One region of the Rhizobium sp. RAF56 genome, then DNA from elsewhere that is predicted to be linked to it. Evidence: predicted binding sites of a transcription regulator. Region 1 holds the regulator's gene; the other holds the start of a gene.

Region 1 (7,355 bases):
CTTCGATACGGGCAAGTACTCGCGCTTCGGCTCGCCGGTGTAGAGCTGGCGCGGACGGCCGATGCGCTGATGCGGGTCCTCGATCATTTCCGCCCACTGCGCGATCCAGCCGACGGTGCGGGCAAGAGCGAACAGCACGGTGAACATGGTGGTGGGGAAGCCGAGCGCCTTCAGCGTGATGCCGGAGTAGAAGTCGATGTTCGGATAAAGCTTCTTCTCGATGAAATACTCGTCCGTCAACGCGATACGCTCAAGTTCCATGGCAACGTCGAGCAGCGGATCGTCCTTGATGCCAAGCTCGCCGAGCACCTCATGCGTGGTGCGCTGCATGATCTTGGCGCGCGGATCGTAGTTCTTGTAGACGCGATGACCGAAGCCCATCAGGCGGAACGGGTCGTTCTTGTCCTTGGCGCGGGCGATGTATTCCGGAATTCGGTCGACCGAGCCGATTTCGGTGAGCATGTTCAGCGCCGCTTCGTTGGCGCCGCCATGAGCCGGGCCCCAAAGGCAGGCAATGCCGGCTGCGATGCAGGCAAACGGGTTGGCACCGGAGGAACCGGCGAGACGGACCGTCGACGTAGAGGCGTTCTGTTCGTGATCGGCGTGCAGGATGAAGATACGGTCCATCGCGCGCGCCAGAACCGGATTGACCACATAGTCCTCGCAAGGCACCGCGAAACACATGTGCAAGAAGTTGGACGCGTAGTCGAGATTGTTGCGCGGATAAACGAAAGGCTGGCCGATATGGTACTTGTAGGCCATCGCCGCCAGCGTCGGCATCTTCGCGATCATTCTCAGGCTGGCAACCATGCGCTGATGCGGATCGGTGATATCGGTGGAGTCGTGGTAGAAGGCCGAAAGCGCGCCGACGCAGCCGCACATGACGGCCATCGGATGCGCATCGCGGCGGAAGCCGGTGAAGAAGCGCGACATTTGTTCATGCACCATAGTGTGGTGCGTGACGCGATGGTCGAAGTCCTTCTTCTGCGCGGCGGTCGGGAGATCTCCATAAAGGAGGAGATAGCAGACCTCCAGGAAGTCGCCATGCTCGGCCAGCTGTTCGATGGGATAGCCGCGATGCAGCAGAATGCCCTCGTCGCCGTCGATGTAGGTGATCTTGGATTCGCAGGCAGCTGTCGACGTAAAGCCAGGATCGTAAGTGAAAGAAGAGGTGTGCTTATAAAGGGCGCCAATATCAATGACACTGGGGCCGATGGTGCCGGCCTTCACAGGCAAGTCCACCGACGTGTCGCCCCACAGTAGTTTCGCGCTTTGTTCCGTCATGCTGATCCTCCAAGATTTGGCGGGTTGGCGCCACAAAAAGCGCCAAATGGTTAAGCGTCCACCGATTGCTATATGATCACGAAGCTAATGCCAAGTTACCGTGGCGCCTATTTGTGCATCGCGTCATCAACTTTTGGGCACTGCAATATCTGCTCTTCCGAGAGGATGGACAAGCAGCGTCGCGGCGGTTGGGAAAGGCTTTTATCGAACCGGTGACCCAATCGATTTTTGTTGAAAATTTCGATCAATAGTTGCAAGTTTCTAGGGATCTTGAACATCGACTGACAGCGGCTATGCCCGACACCGAAGCGCGAGACAGGCAGGTAACGAGCTTCAACCTGCCGCCGCCGAGGACAGGCGGGTCAGCGCTGACCGTTCCCTTGGAACGCGGGGTCCGCACGCAGGACCGTGTGCCGCTGGCAAGTAGGGCTCGTCTGGCGCGAGCGGCGTTTTCCGAAGCACTTGCCCTGCTATTGCAGGAAGAAGCCGCGCATGGGCGCGCCTTGCTTTTCGCGCCAGTCTATATGGGCTGCGGCGCGATCATCTGGTTCAAGTCCGGCAACGATCCTCCGACCGCCGCGATCGTCATGGGAGTTGTGATCTCAGCCGCGAGCCTTGCCGTGAAAAGGCAAGCCAGCGCCGTTTCGCGCCACCTTTTGTTCGCCGCGATGCTGGTGCTTGTCGGCATGCTCCTTGCCCAATGGCAAACCTGGCGAACGGGAACTTTCATGCTGGACGTTCCGGTCACGACCACGATCACCGGGCGTGTCGAGCGCCGCGAGATCGACGATCGCGGCCGTTGGCGCTATCTCGTTGCCGTCACGGCGACGGAGGCGCCGGCGCTGAGACGTTCGCCGTCGCGCGTCGCGGTCCTTGCGCGGGGAAAGCAGGAACCCTTCGTTCCCGGAGATATCGTACGGGGCAGGGCGCGCCTCATTCCACCTGCCGGCCCTGCTTTGCCCAATCTCCACGACTTTGCCTTCGACGCCTATTTCGACGGCATCGGCGCAAATGGCTTCTTCTACGGATTGCCACAGAGGATGTCTCCAGACGGAGACATGGAGGACGCGACGCTTGTCGCAAGCCTCGAACGGAAACTGACGACCCTGCGCGAACGGATCGGAGATCGCATCCGCGCCATCCTGCCGGGCGACACCGGCGCGTTTGCCGCCTCGCTGGTCAACGACGAGCGGCGCGCCATCTCGCCGGAGACGATCGATGCGCTGCGGGTCTCCGGGCTAGCGCATATCATCGCCATATCGGGGCTGAACATGGCGCTCTCGGCCGGCATTTTCTACGTCGGCTTGCGCCACGCGCTCAGTCTCTTCGCGGGAGTGGCGCAGGCGCGTCCGATCAAGAAGTTCGCGGCCGTTGGCGCACTTATGACGGTGACCGCCTACTATCTCATTTCCGGATTCGGCGTTTCGGCCGAGCGCGCCTTTGTGATGATGGCGATCATGCTGGTGGCGGTCCTGCTCGACCGGCCATCCGTCAGTCTGCGAAACGTTGCGCTGTCAGCAATCGTCATCCTGGCGCTATCGCCGTCGGAGGTGCTCGGGGCGAGCTTTCAAATGTCCTTTGCCGCGACGCTCGCCCTCGTCTCCGGCTACAGGCTTTGGACAAGGCGGGCCAGTCGCGAGCGCACGATCATTCCGTTGCCAACCCCTTGGCCGATCAAAGCGGCCGGGCGCTTCTTTGCCGGAATTGCGATGACCTCGCTCATCGGCGGGGCCTCCACGGCGATCTTCTCCATCGAGCATTTTCACCGGCTGGCGACATACGGCCTTGTTGCCAATCTGGCGGCGATGCCGATCGTCTCCGTCATCGTCATGCCGGTCGGCATGCTGGCGATGCTATTGATGCCCTTTGGCTTGGATGCCGTACCTTGGAAGATCACCGGCTTGGGCCTCGATGCGGTGATTGCGATCGCGAAGACCGTCGCAGCCTGGGGCGGGAACGTGCCGTTCGCCCGGCTGCCGCCCTGGCTGTTCCCCGCCGTCGTTGCCGGCATCCTCCTGATGGGGCTTCTGCGGACGCGCCTCCGGCACATTGGAGTGCTGCTCATCGTTGCCGTCGTCACACTATCCGCTGCAATACCCGGCCGGCCGCCTCCCGATGTGATGATCGCGGAGGACGGCGACCTGGTTGCGCTCTGGCGAGATGGCCGCCTGGCGCCCAATCGGGAACGGCCGCCGGATTTCATTTTCGAGCAGTGGCAGCGTGCGCTGGCAATCGATGCGTGGCAGCCACCACGCATGCTCGGGGACATGTTTGCTCTTCCGCGTGCCAGCAAGCGCCAGGGTCGGGTCGCGCTGGATGCCGCGCAACGGCAAATCGTCCGTCAGGAAATGGAGCGGGCGCTGGATGTGGTCCCAGATGGCGGGTTTGCCTGCAACGGACGGGAGTGGTGCGCCGCACTGCTGTCGAATGCACAGATATTGATCACCATCAACCAAGCCGCCTATCTCGGTCCTGCCTGTGATACCGCCGATATCGTCGTCACCCCGGCGAGATTGAAACTGGACCGTTGCCGCACCGGCGCCCGGATTTTCAGCGCCACGAGCCTAAGACGCTCGGGATCGGTGGAAATCGATGTCGGCTCGGGAAACCCCATCGCCACGACAGCATTCGATGGAATCGCGAGAGCCTGGAACATCCACCGAGCCTATGACTGGCGTTCGGGAACGTTCAAGACGGACCCCGATTTCACCGCTCAGTGATAACGGCGAATGAGCCCTACCAGCTTGCCCTGAACTTTCACGCGGTCCGGCCCAAAGATGCGGGTCTCATAAGCCGGATTGGCGGCCTCGAGTGCAATTGAGGCACCCTTGCGTCGGAAGCGCTTCAACGTAGCCTCTTCGTCGTCCACGAGAGCCACGACGATATCGCCGGGATTGGCGGTGGAGCCATTGCGAATGATCACCGTGTCGCCATCGAAGATCCCGGCCTCGATCATCGAATCGCCTTTGACCTCCAGCGCGTAATGTTCACCGGAGCCCAACATGTCGGCGGGTATGGCGATATCATGGGTGTTGTTCTGTATGGCCGAGATCGGCACGCCGGCTGCGATCCGTCCCATCACCGGAACGGAAACCGAATTGTTGCCGTTGTCGGCGGTTTTTGTCGCGGCGGGCGCTACCGGCTGCGGCTTTCCGAGGCTTCCCTCGATGACGCTCGGCGAAAACCCGCGCCGCGGCTGCATGCTGGGGCTGTAGGCCTCAGGCAGCTTGATGACTTCGAGCGCTCGGGCCCGGTTCGGAAGCCGCCTAATGAAACCGCGCTCCTCGAGCGCGGTAATGAGCCGATGGATACCGGACTTAGACGCCAGGTCGAGGGCGTCTTTCATTTCATCGAAAGAGGGAGGTATGCCGGATTCCTTCATTCGCTCGTGAATGAAAAGTAGCAGTTCCTGCTGCTTGCGAGTCAACATTGTATGAGGCCCCAATCGTGAAACAAATCCAGAACGGACACTATATGTTCCATATGTGTTCCGCAAGTGCTTAAATTTTCGTGAAGATGGTCGCGCTGATGATGAATTTCACCTTCGCATGCTCGATTGGTGCCGCCTGCGGGCGTTTCTCGCGGTCTCTTGGCACACGCGGTCAGAAATCTTGGCGGGCAAGTCATCAATCCGATTCGGAGTATCGGTGTTGCCACCGCAGCCTTTGGGCTTGAAACGGGTCGCGGAAAGGCGCAAACGCTACCACACGTGAAGGCTTGAGGAAGACGATTGAGGGAGCAGGGCATGAGCTCGTCGCCACATCCGCTTGACCATCTGGTGTTGCCGACAATGAGCATTGCCTCGGCGCGCGAGAGGCTGGGTAAGCTTGGCTTTACGGTCGCAGCCGACGCGCTTCATCCCTTCGGAACGGAAAACGCCTGCGTATTCCTCGCCGACCAGACTTATCTTGAGCCGCTCGGCGTTGCCGATCACGAGCGAACCGTGGCGAGCGCTGCCGAAGGTAACGTTTTTACGGCGCGCGACCTGGCTTTTCGGTTCCGGCAAGGGGAAGAGGGCTTCTCCGCCATTGCGTTCGGTACGGCCGACGCAGCGGCCGACGACAAGCGATTTCGTGCAAATGCGATTTCGGCCGGCCGGCTGCTCGAGTTTTCGCGGCCAGTGCGCATGCCCGACGAGACGCAATCGGTGGCGGGCTTTCGCTTAGCCTTTGCCGCGGACCTGCGCGCGCCTGATTTCCTTGCTTTTTGCTGCGAGCGGACCAATCCTCTTCCGTCGGACCGCAGTGCGCTGGAGCGGCATGCCAACGGCACCACCGGCATGGCCGAGGTAACGCTTTCCACTCGGGATCCTAAAGCCTTTGCCGGCTTCCTCTCGCAGGCCTGCGGCGGCGCCAAGGTTCAAGAACATTCATTCGGGCTGTCGGTTCAGACGGCAAACGTTCGCCTGGCCGTCATGACGCCGCAAGCGCTCGAAGCCTTCTATGATCTCAGGATCGCCCAGACGGACCCGGGTTTGCGCGCAAGGGCGATTCTCTTTCGCGTCCGCGATCTTTCCGTGACAGCGGCGCATTTGACTGCTAACGGCGTGACCCACACGCGCGCGGGCAATCGCATCGTCATCAAGGCAGCGCTCGGCCAGGGCGCTCTGTTTGCTTTCGAGGAGACACAATGAGCCATCCGACAAATTCCGAAGTCGTCGCAGGCGAGGGCGCTTCTCGCGTTCTGTTTTCGAACAGCGGCAAGCTTTCGCTGATTGCAGGTCCCTGCCAGATGGAGAGCCGGGATCACTCCTTCATGATGGCAGGTGCGCTTAGCGAACTCTGCGGCAAGCTGGGGATCGGTCTGGTCTACAAGGCGTCTTACGACAAGGCGAACCGCACATCGCTATCGGGCAAGCGCGGTATCGGGCTCGATAGTGCCATGGAAATCTTCGCCGATCTGAAAAAGGAGTTCGGCTTTCCGGTCTTGAGCGATATCCACACCGAAGAGCAATGCGCCGTCGTCGCCAAGACCGTGGACGTGCTGCAGATACCCGCGTTTTTGTCCCGCCAGACCGATTTGTTGGTTGCCGCCGCCAAGACCGGTCGCGTGATCAACGTCAAGAAGGGCCAGTTTCTCGCCCCGTGGGACATGAAGAATGTCCTCGAAAAGCTCAATGCAAGCGGCAATCCGAACATTCTGCTTTGCGAGCGTGGCGCGTCGTTTGGATACAATACCCTGGTGTCCGACATGCGATCGCTGCCGATCATGGCGGCAATGGTTGCTCCGGTAATCTTCGATGCCACCCATTCCGTGCAGCAGCCGGGAGGCCAGGGCGGTTCGACCGGCGGGCAGCGCGAATTCGTGGAGACGCTGGCGCGCGCAGCCGTTGCTGTCGGCGTTGCCGGCGTGTTCATCGAAACGCACGAAGATCCGGATCACGCGCCCTCCGACGGGCCGAACATGGTGCATCTGAAGGATATGCCGCGGCTTCTGGAAAAGCTGCTGGCCTTCGATGCCATCGCCAAGGGCTGAAAACTGGAATTGCGTTCAAACGTCTGACACGAAACTCGTTTAGGCGGCAGGAACGCTTTTCGTCACGGCAACGCGGCATTGAAAATTCCGCTGGGCCGCTCTAGACAGATTTCAATCGATTTAACCACCAGCGAGCAGGAAGCTATCATGACCGCCATCACCGACATCATCGCCCGCGAGATTCTCGACAGCCGTGGCAATCCGACCGTCGAGGTCGACGTCTATCTGGAAGACGGCAGCATGGGCCGCGCGGCCGTGCCGTCGGGCGCCTCGACCGGCGCCCATGAAGCAGTCGAACTGCGAGATGGCGGCAGCCGTTACCATGGCAAGGGCGTCGAAAAGGCGGTCGAGGCCATCGACACCGAAATCTTCGATGCCATCGGCGGCATGGATGCTGAAAACCAGATCCAGATCGACAACATCATGATCGAGCTCGACGGCACGCCGAACAAGTCGCGGATCGGCGCCAACGCCATTCTCGGCGTATCGCTCGCCGTTGCAAAGGCGGCCGCCCAGAGCGCCAACCTGCCGCTCTACCGTTATGTCGGCGGCGCGCATGCCCGCCTGCTTCCGGTGCCGATGATGAACATCATCAA
Region 2 (7,355 bases), on a different contig from region 1:
GGACGATAGAGCGCGACGAGCGCGATAATGTCCTCGATGCAGTCCGGTCGCATGCCGATCAGGGCCTTGCGCATGCCGGCACTTTCCACCTGGAACACGCCGACCGTTTCGCCCCGCGACAGCATCTCGTAGGTCTTTTTATCGTCGAGCGGGATGCCGGCGAGATCGATGCTGATCCCGCGCTTGGCGACGAAATCGACGGCGACCTTCAACACCGTCAGCGTTTTCAGACCGAGGAAGTCGAACTTCACCAACCCCGCCTGCTCGACCCACTTCATGTTGAACTGCGTGACCGGCATGTCGGAGCGCGGATCGCGGTACATCGGCACAAGCTTCGACAGCGGCCGGTCGCCGATGACGATGCCGGCGGCGTGGGTCGAGGCGTGACGGTAAAGCCCTTCGATCTTCTGGGCGATGTCGAGCAGGCGGGCGACCACCGGCTCCCTCTCCGCCTCTTCCCGCAGTTTGGGCTCCTCCTCGATTGCCTTATAGAGCGGCGTCGGATTGGCGGGATTGTTCGGAACCAGCTTGCAGATCTTGTCGACCTGGCCATAGGGCATTTCCAGCACGCGGCCGACGTCGCGAAGTGCTGCGCGCGCCTGCAACGAACCGAAAGTGATGATCTGCGCCACCTGCTCGCGGCCATACTTTTTCTGGACGTAGCGGATCACCTCCTCGCGGCGATCCTGGCAGAAGTCGATATCGAAGTCGGGCATCGAGACGCGTTCCGGATTGAGGAAGCGCTCGAAGAGCAGCGAAAAACGCAAGGGATCGACGTCGGTGATCGTCAGCGCATAGGCGACCAGCGACCCTGCCCCCGATCCGCGACCCGGCCCGACGGGAATATCTTGCTGCTTGGCCCATTTGATGAAGTCGGCAACGATCAGGAAGTAGCCGGGGAACTTCATGCGCTCGATGACGCTGAGTTCAAACTCCAGCCGGTCGCGATATTCCTGTTCCTCGTAGCCCGCCGCCATGCCGAGCGTGGCGAGCCGCTGGTTCAAACCCTCCACCGCCTGATCGCGCAGTTCCCTTGCCTCGGCGCGCTCGGCCTCCTCCGGATCGGCACTACCGCCGGTGAAGCGCGGCAGGATCGGCTTGCGCGTATTCAGGACGAAGGAGCAGCGGTGCGCGATCTCGACCGTATTTTCGAGCGCCTCGGGCAGATCCGCGAAGAGCTTGGCCATGTCGGCCCGGCTCTTCAGGTAGTGATCCGGCGACAGGCGGAAACGACTGTCGTCCGAGACGATGGCATTGTGCGCCACAGCCATCAGCGCATCATGGGCGTCGTAGTCGTCGCGGGTCGGAAAAAACGCCTCGTTCGTCGCGACCAACGGCAGATCGTGCTCGTATGCGAGCGAGATCACCTTGTGTTCGTGACGGCGGTCATAGGTGGCGTGGCGCTGCAGCTCGACATAGAGCCTGTCGCCGAAGAGCCGCTTCAGTTCTAGAAGGCGCGAGGCGGCTTGCGCCGGCCGGCCTTCCTTCAATGCGACATCGACCGGACCTCCGGCCGCACCCGTCAGCGCGATCATGCCCTCCGTACCGATCTCGGCGAGCCACGAAGCGCGAATATTGATGGCAGTATTGTCTTCGCCGCCGAGATAGGCGCGGCTGACGAGATCGACGAGCCGCTCGTATCCGGCGTCGGTGGCGGCAAGCAGCACGATCGCGGGCAGCTTCGCCTGAATATGCTGACCACGCCGATCCGTCTCGGCGCCGTCTTCCATGTCGATCGACACCTGACAGCCGATGATCGGCTGCAAGCCCTCCTCCATCGCCTTCTGGGAAAACTCCAGCGCAACGAAAAGGTTGTTGGTGTCAGTGATGGCGATCGCCGGCTGGCTGTCGCCGGTGGCCTTGGCAAGGATCTTCTTGAGCGGTAGCGCACCCTCGAGAAGCGAATAGGCGGAATGGACGCGCAAGTGGACGAACTGCGGAGTAGTCCCCAGCGGCCCGACCGCGCCGCTACCTTTTTCCGCCATGAGATGCCTTCCTGCGTTCACCGATGAATCGGCCGCATTTTCGGCGTTTGGAGAGCCGCTGTCCAGCGTCCCGCCTGTGGATCACGGTCATAAGTCCGCGACCCCGTTCGATTACATGGCCATCATGATCAGCGAGCAGCTGGCTACGAACATGACGATGGAGGTGAATGCTGCAATATCACGGATTATGTCAGTCATTTGGCTCTCCTGTGCTTTTATGTTTTTACTTTGTTCGATATATGTTCCGCTGTCAACATGGTTCCACACAGTTTCGTTGAGCTATGGTTAACACTGCCGAGGGGGCGAATAATGGACGGAGGCGAATTCGAAAGCCTCATCGAAGCGAATTCGCAGATCTATGCGCGCGCAGGAGAGCAATGTCATCCTCGCGGCGGGCATACCATGTGGCTGCGACCGGTATCTAGATGGTTATTTCCGTGGCACCGAAAGCCGCTATCGGCGATGAGCTATATCGGGACGGATCATCGCGCTGCAGACTGCCCTGAAGCTGCTCAGAATTCCACGACCTTGCCGTCTTCGATGGTTACCCGGCGGTCCATTCGGCTGGCGAGCTCATGGTTGTGCGTGGCAATCAGCGCCGCAAGGCCAGATTGGCGCACCAGCGCCTCCAGCGCCTGGAAGACATAGCCTGCCGTTTCCGGATCAAGGTTTCCGGTCGGCTCGTCGGCAAACAGCACCAGCGGCGCGTTGGCGACGGCGCGGGCGATCGCCACGCGCTGCTGTTCGCCGCCGGAGAGTTCGGCCGGACGATGGTCACCGCGATGGCCGATGCGCATATAGTCGAGAAGCGCGCTCGCGCGCTCGCGCGCCTCTTCCCACGGAAGGCCGGCTATCAGTTGAGGCATCATGATATTTTCGAGCGCGGAAAACTCCGGCAAGAGGTGATGGAACTGGTAGACGAAGCCGATGTCGCTGCGGCGGATGGCCGTGCGTTTTTCGTCGGTGAGGTTTTCGCAGTTCTGCCCGTTGATCGTCACCTCCCCGGCGTCGGGGTGCTCCAGCAGTCCAGCGACATGCAGAAGCGTCGACTTGCCGGTTCCCGACGGGGCGACGAGCGCGACGATCTCGCCGGTGCGCAACGAAAAGTCGGCTCCCTTCAGGATCGAGAGCAGCGTTTCGCCCTGCCCATAGTGGCGCTCTACGCCGGTGAGCTTGAGAACGACATTGCGATTGTTCAACGGCAGAAATCCTTATTCGTAGCGCAGGGCCTGCACCGGATCGAGCCGGGAGGCGCGCCATGCCGGAAAGATGGTGGCGATGAAGGAGAGCGTCAGCGCCATGGCAACCACGGAAACAGTCTCGCGCATGCTCATTTCGGCCGGCAGTTGGCTGAGGAAATAGAGTTCCGGATCGAACAGCATCGTGCCCGAAACCCAGGAGAAGAATTGACGGATCGACTCGATGTTGACGCAGACGAGGACGCCGAGCAGCACGCCCGCAAACGTGCCGACGATACCTATCGCCGCCCCGGTCATGAAGAAGATGCGCATGATTGCGCCGGAGCTTGCGCCCATGGTCTTGAGGATCGCGATGTCGCTGCCCTTGTCCTTCACCAGCATGATCAGCCCGGAGATGATGTTCAACGCCGCCACGAGGACGATCAGCGTCAGGATCATGAACATGACGTTTCGCTCGACCTGGAGCGCCGAGAAGAACGTCTCGTTGCGCTGGCGCCAGTCGGTCAGGAAGACCTGACGCCCGGCCGCGGCCTCGATCTTCGGCCTGATCTGATCGACGTCGTCGGGATGGCTGATGAAGAGTTCGATCGACTGCACTATGCCAGGGGCGTTGAAATAGAGCTGCGCCTCCTCCAGAGGCATGAAGATGATCGAGGCATCATACTCCGACATGCCGATCTCGAAGATGCCCGAGACAGTGTAGGTCTTGACGCGCGGGTTGACGCCGAAGGGGGTGATGTCGCCGTCCGGCGCGATCAGCGTGATCTGGTCGCCGGCGGCAAGGCCCAGCTGCTGGGCCATCCGCGTGCCGATGAGAACGCCGGTACCTGCGGCGAACCCAACCATATCGCCGCTCTTTATGTTGCCGGAAATGGTCTTGAGCTTGGTGAGGTCGTCGGCGCGCATCCCCTTGACCAGCGCGCCGGTGCCAGCGCCTCCATGCCCGGAGGCGAGCGTCTCGCCTTCCACCAACGGTATCGCCATCGTCACACCGGGCACGACGGCGAACTTATCGGTCAGCGCCGCGTAGTCGTTCAGCGGCGCATCGATCGGCTGCACGATGACGTGGCCGTTCATGCCGAGAATGCGGGTGATGAGCTCCGTGCGGAAACCATTCATCACCGCCATGACGACGATCAGCGTCGCGACGCCGAGCATGATGCCGACGAAGGAAAAGCCGGCGATCACCGAGATGAAGGTCTCCTTGCGCCGGGCTCGCAGATAGCGCCAGGCGACCATGCGTTCGAACCTGGAAAAGGGGCGCGCCGAAGCGGACAGGCCCGCGCCGGAGGGCTTTTCCTGCTGGTCCTCTGCCGCGTTGCTTACCGCCATTGCCGCACCATTCCTAGATCAGCCCGCGAGCCGGTTGATTGCCGCTTCCACCGTCACCGTCTCGCGTGCGCCGGTCTTGCGGTCCTTGATTTCCACCTCGCCGCTCGCGATCGAGCGCGGGCCGACGATGATCTGCACGGGAACGCCGATGAGATCGGCGGTCGCGAACTTCGTGCCCGCCCGCTCGTCGCGGTCGTCGAACAGCACGTCCTTGCCGGACTTCGAGAGCGCTCCGTAAAGCGTCTCGCAAGCCGCATCACAGGCTTCGTCGCCGGCCTTCATGTTGATCACCACCACATCGAACGGCGCGACCGAATCCGGCCAGATGATTCCGTTCTCGTCATGCGATGCTTCGATGATGGCGGGAACAAGGCGCGTGGGGCCGATACCGTAGGAACCCATGTGGACGAAATGTTCCTTGCCGTCAGGACCTTGGACCTTGGCACCCATCGGCTCGGAGTATTTCGTGCCGAAATAGAAGATGTGGCCAACCTCGATGCCGCGTGCCGAAAGGCGCTCGCCTTCGGGAATGGCATTGAAGGCCGCTTCCTCATGCATCTCTGATGTGGCCGCGTAGACCGAAGTCCACTGATCGAAAACTTTCTTCAAGCCGGCCACATCGTCGAAATCCGTGTCGACCGCGGGAATGTCGAAATTGACAAAATCCTTGTGGCAGAAGACTTCGGATTCGCCGGTATCGGCAAGGATGATGAATTCGTGGCTGAGATTGCCGCCGATCGGACCGGTATCGGCGCGCATCGGGATCGCGCGCAGCCCAAGCCGCGAGAAAGTACGCAGATAGGCCGTGAACATCTTGTTATAGGAATGCTCCGCACCCTCGCGCGTGAGATCGAAGGAATAGGCGTCCTTCATCAGGAACTCGCGCGAGCGCATCGTGCCGAAGCGCGGACGGATCTCGTCGCGGAACTTGAGCTGGATATGATAGAGGTTGAGCGGCAGGTCCTTGTAGGACTTGACGTAGGTGCGGAAAATGTCGGTGACCATTTCCTCGTTGGTCGGCCCGTAGAGCATCGGTCGGTCCTGCCGGTCCTTGATGCGCAGCATTTCCTTGCCATAGGCGTCGTAGCGTCCGCTCTCCTGCCACAGCTCCGCCGATTGCAGCGTCGGCATCAGCAGTTCCACGGCGCCAGAGCGGTTCTGCTCCTCGCGGATGATATTATTGACCTTGTCCAGCACGCGCTTGCCCAGCGGCAGCCAGGAATAGATGCCCTGCGACTGCTGACGGATCATGCCGGCACGCAACATCAGGCGGTGTGAAACGATTTCTGCTTCCTTCGGATTTTCCTTCAGGATCGGCATGAAATAGCGGGAAAGACGCATTGGTATATTACCCAAGGTGTTTTGCCGTTCCACAGGCCGCGGAATCGGCGAAAAGAGTTAACGCTGACGGTGTTCATAACCGCTTCGAGGCTGGAAAGAAACCCGCAATTGCGTGCGTGAATTTTCAGCCGCGAGCACAATGAGGGGCGTTAGTCATGAATTTTCGCGTATGCGAAAATAAGCGCGTTTTTAATGGTTTACGGCAAAGTGTTGTCGATAAAAATTTTTTCCATGAGTGTAGCAAAAATGCAAAAAAACAGATGACAAAGCCCACTCTTTGAGCTAGCGTGTGCTCACAAAAAGGCAAGGAGATTAAATTCTTGTCATTTTCGCGGTCAAGTCTTGGGAGGATCAGATCTTAGGCGCGCTCGCTCGCTGCCCCGGCAACGGATAAGGATCACGCGATAATTAAAAAGCAAGGCTTCCAGCCTTGTTTTTTTTTGACTTTTTGGCGACTGCCATCTTTCCGATGGCAGTACATCATTTCGATGACAGAATTGCGAAAGCACCGCCAACGGCGGCCCCAGGCCCCACAGGCGTTACCCGCCGTAGCGCGGGACGATCGGCGGGATCGAATTGAAGCCGAAACCCAGATAGTTGGCGCTGATGTACCAAGCGCCGTAAATTACGCCCGCGACCAGCGAGGTGACGAGAAAGATGCGCCATCCATGGAATTTCGCCGGCGCGCTCGCGACGGTCCCGAGCGTCACGTCCTCGTCTTCGGCCTGCGTGCGAATTCCGAAGGGAAGGATGGCAAAGAGCGTGACCCACCAAATGACGAAGTAGACCGCGAGTGTGGATATGATCGTCTGTGTCATGGCTTAACCCTTGGGCACCGGTCGGCTGTTGATTTCGCGCGCTTATACGGCCAATTCGGCGTGGATCAAAGAGGCGTCGGCAACGTGCAACCGCGTCCCAGCTGGCAAAAGCCGGCACAGATTTCAATATTATGTTAGTATTTTCAATCCGTTGTACGGATTACCTCATACGGCGCGATCGCGCCATATTGTCACAGCTGTCCTAGCTCGATCAGCGTGCGGTCGACACGTCCGCTCAAGTCTTGGTCACGAATACCGTCACCAACGGCTTCTTGCCCCAGGCCTGGTTGGCGGTGGCGCGGACGGCGCGGCGCACTGCTTCCTGCAGCATGTCGAGATCCTTGCGGCGCGCGCGCGGCACGCTTTCGACGGCACTGATCGCCGCGTCGAAGAGCGTGTCCTCCATATCCTCGCCTTCGTCGTCGAAGGTCGGCAGGCCGATCGCGACGAGATCCGGATCGCCGACAATGTCGTAACGCGCGTCGAGCACCATGTTCACGGCGACATGGCCGACATAGGAGAGCTTCTTGCGATCGCCGATCCCCATCTCGTCGTAGTCGCCGATCAGGGTGCCGTCCTTGTAGATACGGCCATGCGGCGCCTCGCCGATTACCTCCACCGGGCCAGGCGCCAGTCTGAGCACGTCGCCGTTGCGCACGCGCGGCACGGTAGCGATGCCC

The links. Region 1 encodes LexA, which represses DNA repair genes until DNA is damaged. Its sites were predicted from a motif close to TGTTCNNNNTGTGTTCNG; they were not measured.
Region 2: the regulator LexA is predicted to act here: its motif matches at 2,215-2,232, upstream of dnaE (DNA polymerase III subunit alpha).

The regions. Positions count from the first base shown of each region.
Region 1 covers NZ_JBFRDU010000003.1:98,812-106,166, reverse strand. Annotated here, with positions in the region: gene gltA (citrate synthase) at 1-1,284, opposite strand, end outside; gene AB4048_RS03740 (ComEC/Rec2 family competence protein) at 1,578-4,004, shown strand; gene lexA (transcriptional repressor LexA) at 3,998-4,714, opposite strand; gene AB4048_RS03730 (VOC family protein) at 5,030-5,917, shown strand; gene kdsA (3-deoxy-8-phosphooctulonate synthase) at 5,914-6,759, shown strand; gene eno (phosphopyruvate hydratase) at 6,907-7,355, shown strand, end outside.
Region 2 covers NZ_JBFRDU010000006.1:174,340-181,694, forward strand. Annotated here, with positions in the region: gene dnaE (DNA polymerase III subunit alpha) at 1-1,985, opposite strand, end outside; gene AB4048_RS07280 (ABC transporter ATP-binding protein) at 2,498-3,184, opposite strand; gene AB4048_RS07285 (lipoprotein-releasing ABC transporter permease subunit) at 3,197-4,516, opposite strand; gene proS (proline--tRNA ligase) at 4,535-5,857, opposite strand; gene AB4048_RS07295 (DUF1467 family protein) at 6,397-6,675, opposite strand; gene AB4048_RS07300 (ribonuclease J) at 6,911-7,355, opposite strand, start outside.